DNA from 2 places in the Endozoicomonas sp. ALB032 genome. Region 2 is predicted to be linked to the other one. Evidence: predicted binding sites of a transcription regulator. Region 2 holds the regulator's gene; the other holds the start of a gene.

Region 1 (3,414 bases), 3.7 Mb from region 2:
TGGTCAAGCATCGCATTGTGGACAGCTTATACCTTTATGAGCAGGTGCCTGTCATTCCTTCCTTTTTCTCGCTGACTCTGGCCTATAATACTGGCGCCGCATTCAGTTTTCTGAGTGATCAGGGTGGCTGGCAACGGTGGCTTTTTGTGGGGGTAGCATCCGTCGTCAGCCTGATGTTGGTCATCTGGCTTGCCCGAATGAAGAGAGAAGAAAGTTGGCAGGCCTGCTCAATGGCTCTGATACTGGGAGGTGCACTGGGCAATCTTTATGATCGGATCATGAATGGTTACGTCGTGGATTTTCTGCTGGTGTATCATGACGGTTGGTATTTCCCGTCCTTCAACCTGGCGGATATGGCCATAACCTCCGGTGCAGCCATGTTGGTTCTGGATATCTTCCGGCCTCAGCATAACAGTCATAGCTGAAATTATGCTGGACTATGGGGCACCTGGAGTCTTTAAGATGGCGGCAATCGTTGTCTGTGTATGAATGGATTTTTCGAAAGCGGGTATAGAAAAACAATGTCTGATGTTGTGGTAGGACCGGGAAGGCAGGTAACACTGCACTTTGCCCTGAAACTGGAAGACGGGCAGGTGGTAGACAGTAATTTTGATGGCCAGCCTGCTACATTTGTCGTGGGGGATGGGAACCTGCCTCAGGGTTTTGAGCAGGTGATTTATGGCTTGTCCGAGGGTGACCAGGGCAGCTTCAGAATCCCACCCGTCGGTGCTTTTGGTATGCCTAATCCCGAGAACATCAGGGAGTTTACCAGAGACACATTCTCTGATGATATGGAGTTGCAGGAAGGTTTAGTCGTTTCTTTTGCTGATGCCGCCAACTCTGAGCTGGCTGGCGTCATTACCGGTTTGACAGAGAGCCATGTTGAAGTGGACTTTAATCATCCACTGGCGGGTAAAGAACTGTTGTTTGAAGTGAAGGTTCTGAATATCACTCAAGCGATTCATACACCAGAAACTCATACACCAGACAAGAGCGCAAAGGCATGAAAATCAGGCTGGCAAATCCCCGGGGATTCTGTGCAGGCGTTGACCGGGCTATCGACATCGTAAACCGGGCTCTGGATGTTTTTGAGCCTCCTATTTATGTGCGTCACGAAGTCGTTCACAACAAGTTTGTGGTAGAAAACCTCAAACAGCGTGGTGCCATATTTGTCGAGGAGCTCCATCAGATACCGGATGATTCTATTGTTATTTTCAGTGCTCACGGTGTCTCCAAAGCGGTCGAAGCAGAGGCTGCCCGTCGTGGTTTGAAAGTCTTTGATGCCTCTTGTCCTCTGGTCAAAAAAGTCCATATGGAAGTTGTGCGTTACTCCCGGGATAGTATGGAGTGTATTCTGATTGGTCACGATGGTCACCCTGAGGTGGAAGGTACCATGGGCCAGTACGACGACTCTAAAGGCGGGAAGATGTACCTCGTCGAAACAGAAGACGATGTTCGGAAACTGACAGTGAAAGATCCGAAACATCTTGCTTATGTTACACAGACGACACTGTCTATGGATGATACCGCCAGGGTGATTGATGCACTGAGGACCAAGTTCCCTGAAATTAATGGGCCGCGCAAAGACGATATCTGCTACGCCACTCAAAATCGTCAAGATGCCGTGAGGGCTCTGTCATCTGAATGCGATGCAGTCTTTGTGGTAGGTTCGGTGAACAGTTCCAACTCCAACCGCCTTAGAGAATTAGCCGAAAGAACAGGCGCATCAGCATATCTTGTTGACGGAGCCCAGGATATTCAGCCTGAATGGTTGGAAGGCAGACAGAGTCTGGGCATTACCGCAGGCGCTTCAGCCCCTGAAGTGCTGGTAAAAGGTGTCATCAATCGGTTGATTGAATTAGGCGCCGAAGAGCCCGAAGAACTGGAAGGGGAACAAGAGAATATTGTTTTTAGCATGCCCAAAGAGCTCCGGATGGTAGAAGTCTGACACATCCAATTGGCCAGGCATCAGGCATTTGCATCGATTTCGTTTCCGGAACAGCTGGCTGGTTCTGAATGCTAAACCCGTTCCTCATTGCTCTGGTACAGCCCTTGCTTAAAAATAGTCTGTGAATAGTTATCTTTTCAGGGATATAAAGTGTTACAGGCTATGGATTCAGTGTTGTTGATTGGAGACCGTTCGGCTCGACTGTCTGTTTTAAACCAGGCACTGAATGAGTTTGGCTACCAAGTCATTAAACGACAGGGGCAGAATGAGGACCTGCTGACCCTTGTGCCCGACCTCTCGCCCGATATTCTGGTGATTGGTCTGGATAAGCCTGCCCCCTCACTTCTGGAAAAGCTGGCTCTGATCAACAAGACCTCTCCACTCCCTGTCGTAATGTTTGTAGAGCAAACCACTGACAACATCGTCCAGCAAGCCACACGATCCGGCGTTAATGCCTATATCGTGGCTGATCTGCAGCCTCAGCGCCTCAAAACCATTATTGATGTGGCCGTTGCCCGTTTTCAGGAATACCAGTCATTGAAAGATGAGCTGGAGCGGACCCGGAGTCGTCTGGAAGATCGAAAGTTACTGGACAAGGCTAAGGGGTTGCTGATGTCCAGACAGGGGATCAGTGAAGACCGGGCTTATAAAAAGTTAAGAAAGATGGCTATGGATAACGGTAAAACTCTGGCAGCTGTGGCCAGAAATGTTATTGATGTTTTCAACATGCTGGAAGAAAAAGCGTCATGATCGGAAGATTGCTCGTTGTTGGTGCGCAATTTCAGTGTCGTGCACCAAACCGAAATAAAAATGAAACAAAATTGAAAAAAGATCAGAGTTAGAGGCCGAAATTAGTTGGCACGAAGAATGCTTTAACTCAGCTACAACAATAAAAAATGTTCCTGCCAAGGGCGGCAGGAGCAGGCATTCGCAACAAAGACGTTGTGAAAGAGAGCAAAGGCGCTCATCGCTATCCGGAAAAATTTCCAGGTAGCGGTGGGCGCCTTTTTTTTTACATGGATGTACCGAACCCCTGAAATGCGTGACGACAAGGTGATGGAGCGATCTATGAGCCAGAGCCGAGAAGGCATTTCAGGGGGCGGTGCAGAATAATAAATCTTTAGGTAGCAGGGCAGTGAGCTATCAGTAGAGATATTTGGAGTGACAAATGAAGTGGTTCAGACCCTTTAAGTCGGTGGCAATGAGTGCCCTGATTAGCGTCAGTGGTCTTGTGTCAATGCAGGCAAATGCCGAGTTGGGTTATCCAGAAAAAGAAGAGCTGAGGTTTGGTTTTATCAAACTGACGGACATGGCACCAATAGCCATTGCGTACGAAAAAGGCTACTTCGAAGATGAAGGCTTGTACGTCACCATAGAAGCTCAGGCAAACTGGAAAGTATTGCTCGATGGTGTCATCGATGGACGGCTCGATGGCGCGCACATGCTGGCCGGTCAGCCTATTGCTG
Region 2 (3,414 bases):
GTGAACGCATTGATTATGACCTGACCAAACAGACCGTGAATGCCAAGGGCAGTGAGAACAAAAGCAACCCGGATGGTCGGGTCAAAATGATTTACCAACCCAAACCTGAGAGCAAGCAGTAGTACTCATATCCCATTACACTCACTGCTCAACGACTGAACAGGCTTGAAAGGGCTGCCAGAAAAACGACAGCTAACTTTTAAACAGGAAGACAAACTCCGGATGGCAACGCTTAAGGCAGAACATCTCAGTAAAAGCTACAAAGGCAGACAGGTCGTCAAAGATGTATCTCTGGCTGTCGACAGTGGTCAAATTGTCGGACTTCTTGGCCCCAACGGGGCAGGTAAAACTACCTGCTTCTACATGATTGTAGGTCTCGTAAAAGCAGACGGTGGACAGGTTGACCTTAGTGGCCAGAGTTTAACTCACGAACCTATGCATGGCCGGGCCAGAGCTGGCGTAGGTTATCTGCCACAGGAAGTTTCTATTTTCAGGAAATTGACGGTCACCGATAACCTGCTCTCGATATTGGAAACCCGTTCCGACCTTTCCCGGAAAGATCGCATCGCAAAAATGGAGTCATTGCTGGAAGAGTTTAATATCAATCATATCAGGGACAATCCGGGTATGAGCCTTTCCGGTGGTGAAAAGCGCAGGGTAGAAATTGCCCGAGCTCTTTGCACTGACCCAAAATTTATTCTGCTCGATGAACCCTTTGCCGGTGTTGACCCCATTTCTGTTGGTGACATCAAGGCCATTATCACGCACCTGAAAGCCCGGGACATCGGAGTCCTGATTACCGACCACAATGTCCGGGAGACACTGGATATCTGCGAGAAGGCCTACATTGTCAGCGAAGGCACTATTATTGCCGAGGGTGATAGTCAGACTGTCCTGGCTAATCAAAAGGTTCGTGACGTTTATCTCGGGCATCAGTTCAGTCTCTGATCATCTCTTGACTGGTCTCGCGAAAGAAGCGGGCAAAGATGTTGAGCTGATTTATTTTCATACTCTTGTTCTGAATGTTGCATGGCTGACTTGATGAATCACTTTCCCGAAGCTTCAGATGTGATTATAATCCCAGTGACATGGAGAGTAGCCCAATCAAAATAATGAGCAGACACTGAGATATAACTGTCAGGCGCTGATGGCATCAAATCTGGCACCCTCAGTGCAGACACCGAAGTAAAGGTATACAGTTGCCTATGAAGCCATCCTTACAGCTAAAAATGGGCCAGCAGCTGACCATGACACCTCAGCTGCAGCAGGCCATAAGGCTTCTGCAACTTTCCACTCTGGACCTTCAGCAGGAAATCCAGGAAGTTCTTGAATCCAATCCGATGCTGGAGTCTGAAGAGTCCGTTGAAGAACCACCTGCATCTGGTGATGAAGGGGAACAGCCTGTTGACTTCAATGAAAAAGCAGAACAGCCCCCGGAACCAGAAGAGCCCCAGTGGGCTGACAGCATACCCAATGACCTGCCCGTTGACTCCGGATGGGATGATGTCTATTCCAGCCTGCCCGCTGCAACCGATGAGGAACATGATCCTTTTGCCCGCTCCCGGGCCAATGAGTCCCTCCAGGACTATCTGGAATGGCAGTTAAACCTGACTCCCATGACTGACAGAGACAGGCTGATGGGCCTGGCTGTGATCGAAGCCATCAATAATGACGGGTACCTCACTCACTCCCTGGAAGAAATTTATCTCTCGCTACAGGAACAGGTAGAGGAACTGGCGTTTGAAGAACTTCAGGTCATGCAACGACGGATTCTTCACTTTGATCCGGTGGGTTGTGCCAGCGCCAACCTGAAAGAATGTCTCGAAGTTCAACTCAATCAACTGCCACAAGAAACCCACTTCCTGAAAGAAGCACGTCTGCTGATCCAGAATCATCTACAGGCTCTGGGTAGTCGTGACTATGCCCAAATCATGCGGCGTACCCGTCTCAAAGAACATCAACTGAGGGAAGCCCTTAGCCTTGTTCAAAGCCTCAACCCGAGGCCCGGATCAGAAATCGGCCAGGCGGACACGGAATACGTCACCCCCGATATTTCGGTCACCAAAGTCAGGGACCGCTGGGCGGTTGATCAGCTGCAGGAAGCCCGCTGGTTTCTGAAAAACCTGCAAAGTCGTAACGAAACCTTACTGAAAGTAGCGGGCAAGATTGTTGAATTTCAGAAAGATTTTCTGGAGCAGGGTGAGCAGGCCATGAAGCCCCTGGTGTTGGCAGACATTGCTCAGGCAGTGGATATGCACGAGTCCACTATTTCCAGGGTCACTACACAGAAATACATGCACACTCCAAGAGGCGTGTTTGAGCTGAAATACTTTTTCTCCAGCCATGTCAGCACAGCCACTGGTGGAGAGTGCTCATCAACAGCCATCAGAGCCTTGATTAAAAAACTGGTATCCGATGAAAACCCTAAAAAACCACTGAGTGATAACAAAATCGCCGGCTTGCTGGGGGACCAGGGGATCAAAGTGGCCAGGAGAACCATCGCCAAATATCGTGAATCAATGAATATACCGCCATCGAATGAACGCAAGCAGCTTATCTGAGCCTTCAGCGATTGAGGTAACAAGCCCTTATACCACAAATCGCCCCATAGATTTTTTGTCTCAGAACAGCGCTAACTGTCATTGACAGTGATAGACTTTCAATCAGGGTTGCCCGTACAATCCCGGGGGCAGTCCAATGTCGAGAATCGGGATCAGCAGGAGAGCGTTACATGCAAGTCAACATCAGTGGACATCATGTAGAGGTGACTGAGGCTCTGAAAGATTATGTCACCAAGAAACTCGACCGCCTTGCCGCCCACTTTGATCAGATTACAAACGTTCAGGTCACTCTGAGTGTTGAGAAACTGAAGCACAAAGTGGAAGCGACTCTACATGTTCGTAGGGCGGATATTAATGCAACCGCTGAGGCTGAAGATATGTACGCTGCCATTGATGACATGTCGGACAAACTGGATCGACAACTGGTAAAACACAAAGAGAAAACGCTTGACCGGCTACAGGGTGCCAACGGCCGCCTGTAAGCATCGATCGTTGTATGATTATTGAAAACATTCTAACCCCCGGGCGCACCCTCTGCGATGTGCAGGGGGCCAGCAAAAAGAAAATCCTGGAAATTGTTGCGGAAATCATCAATGAGCATGTTCCCGCTATCAAAACCAAGGATCTGTTTAACAAGCTGATTAACAGAGAGCGACTCGGTACCACCGGTTTGGGCAAAGGCATAGCCCTGCCTCACTGTCGCTCCAGTGCTTGTCAGCATCCTACCGGACTTCTGATCAAACTGTCTGAACCCATAGATTTTGACTCTGTGGACAAGCAGCCGGTCGATCTGGTGTTCGCACTTATTGTTCCGGAAGAAAATACTCAGGAACATCTCAATATATTGCAGGCT

What was found. Region 2 encodes sigma-54, which starts transcription at its own class of promoters, with help from an activator protein. Its sites were predicted from a motif close to TGGCACNNNNNTTGCTNT; they were not measured.
Region 1: the regulator sigma-54 is predicted to act here: its motif matches at 2,042-2,059, upstream of ACO6VG_RS14305 (ANTAR domain-containing response regulator).

What each region holds. Positions count from the first base shown of each region.
Region 1 is NZ_JBLYNW010000001.1:3,790,293-3,793,706, forward strand. Features, by position in the region: gene lspA (signal peptidase II) at 1-425, shown strand, start outside; gene ACO6VG_RS14295 (FKBP-type peptidyl-prolyl cis-trans isomerase) at 522-1,007, shown strand; gene ispH (4-hydroxy-3-methylbut-2-enyl diphosphate reductase) at 1,004-1,948, shown strand; gene ACO6VG_RS14305 (ANTAR domain-containing response regulator) at 2,111-2,698, shown strand; gene ACO6VG_RS14310 (CmpA/NrtA family ABC transporter substrate-binding protein) at 3,150-3,414, shown strand, end outside.
Region 2 is NZ_JBLYNW010000001.1:94,959-98,372, forward strand. Features, by position in the region: gene lptA (lipopolysaccharide transport periplasmic protein LptA) at 1-122, shown strand, start outside; gene lptB (LPS export ABC transporter ATP-binding protein) at 223-948, shown strand; gene ACO6VG_RS00360 (RNA polymerase factor sigma-54) at 1,206-2,561, shown strand; gene hpf (ribosome hibernation-promoting factor, HPF/YfiA family) at 2,732-3,043, shown strand; gene ACO6VG_RS00370 (PTS sugar transporter subunit IIA) at 3,058-3,414, shown strand, end outside.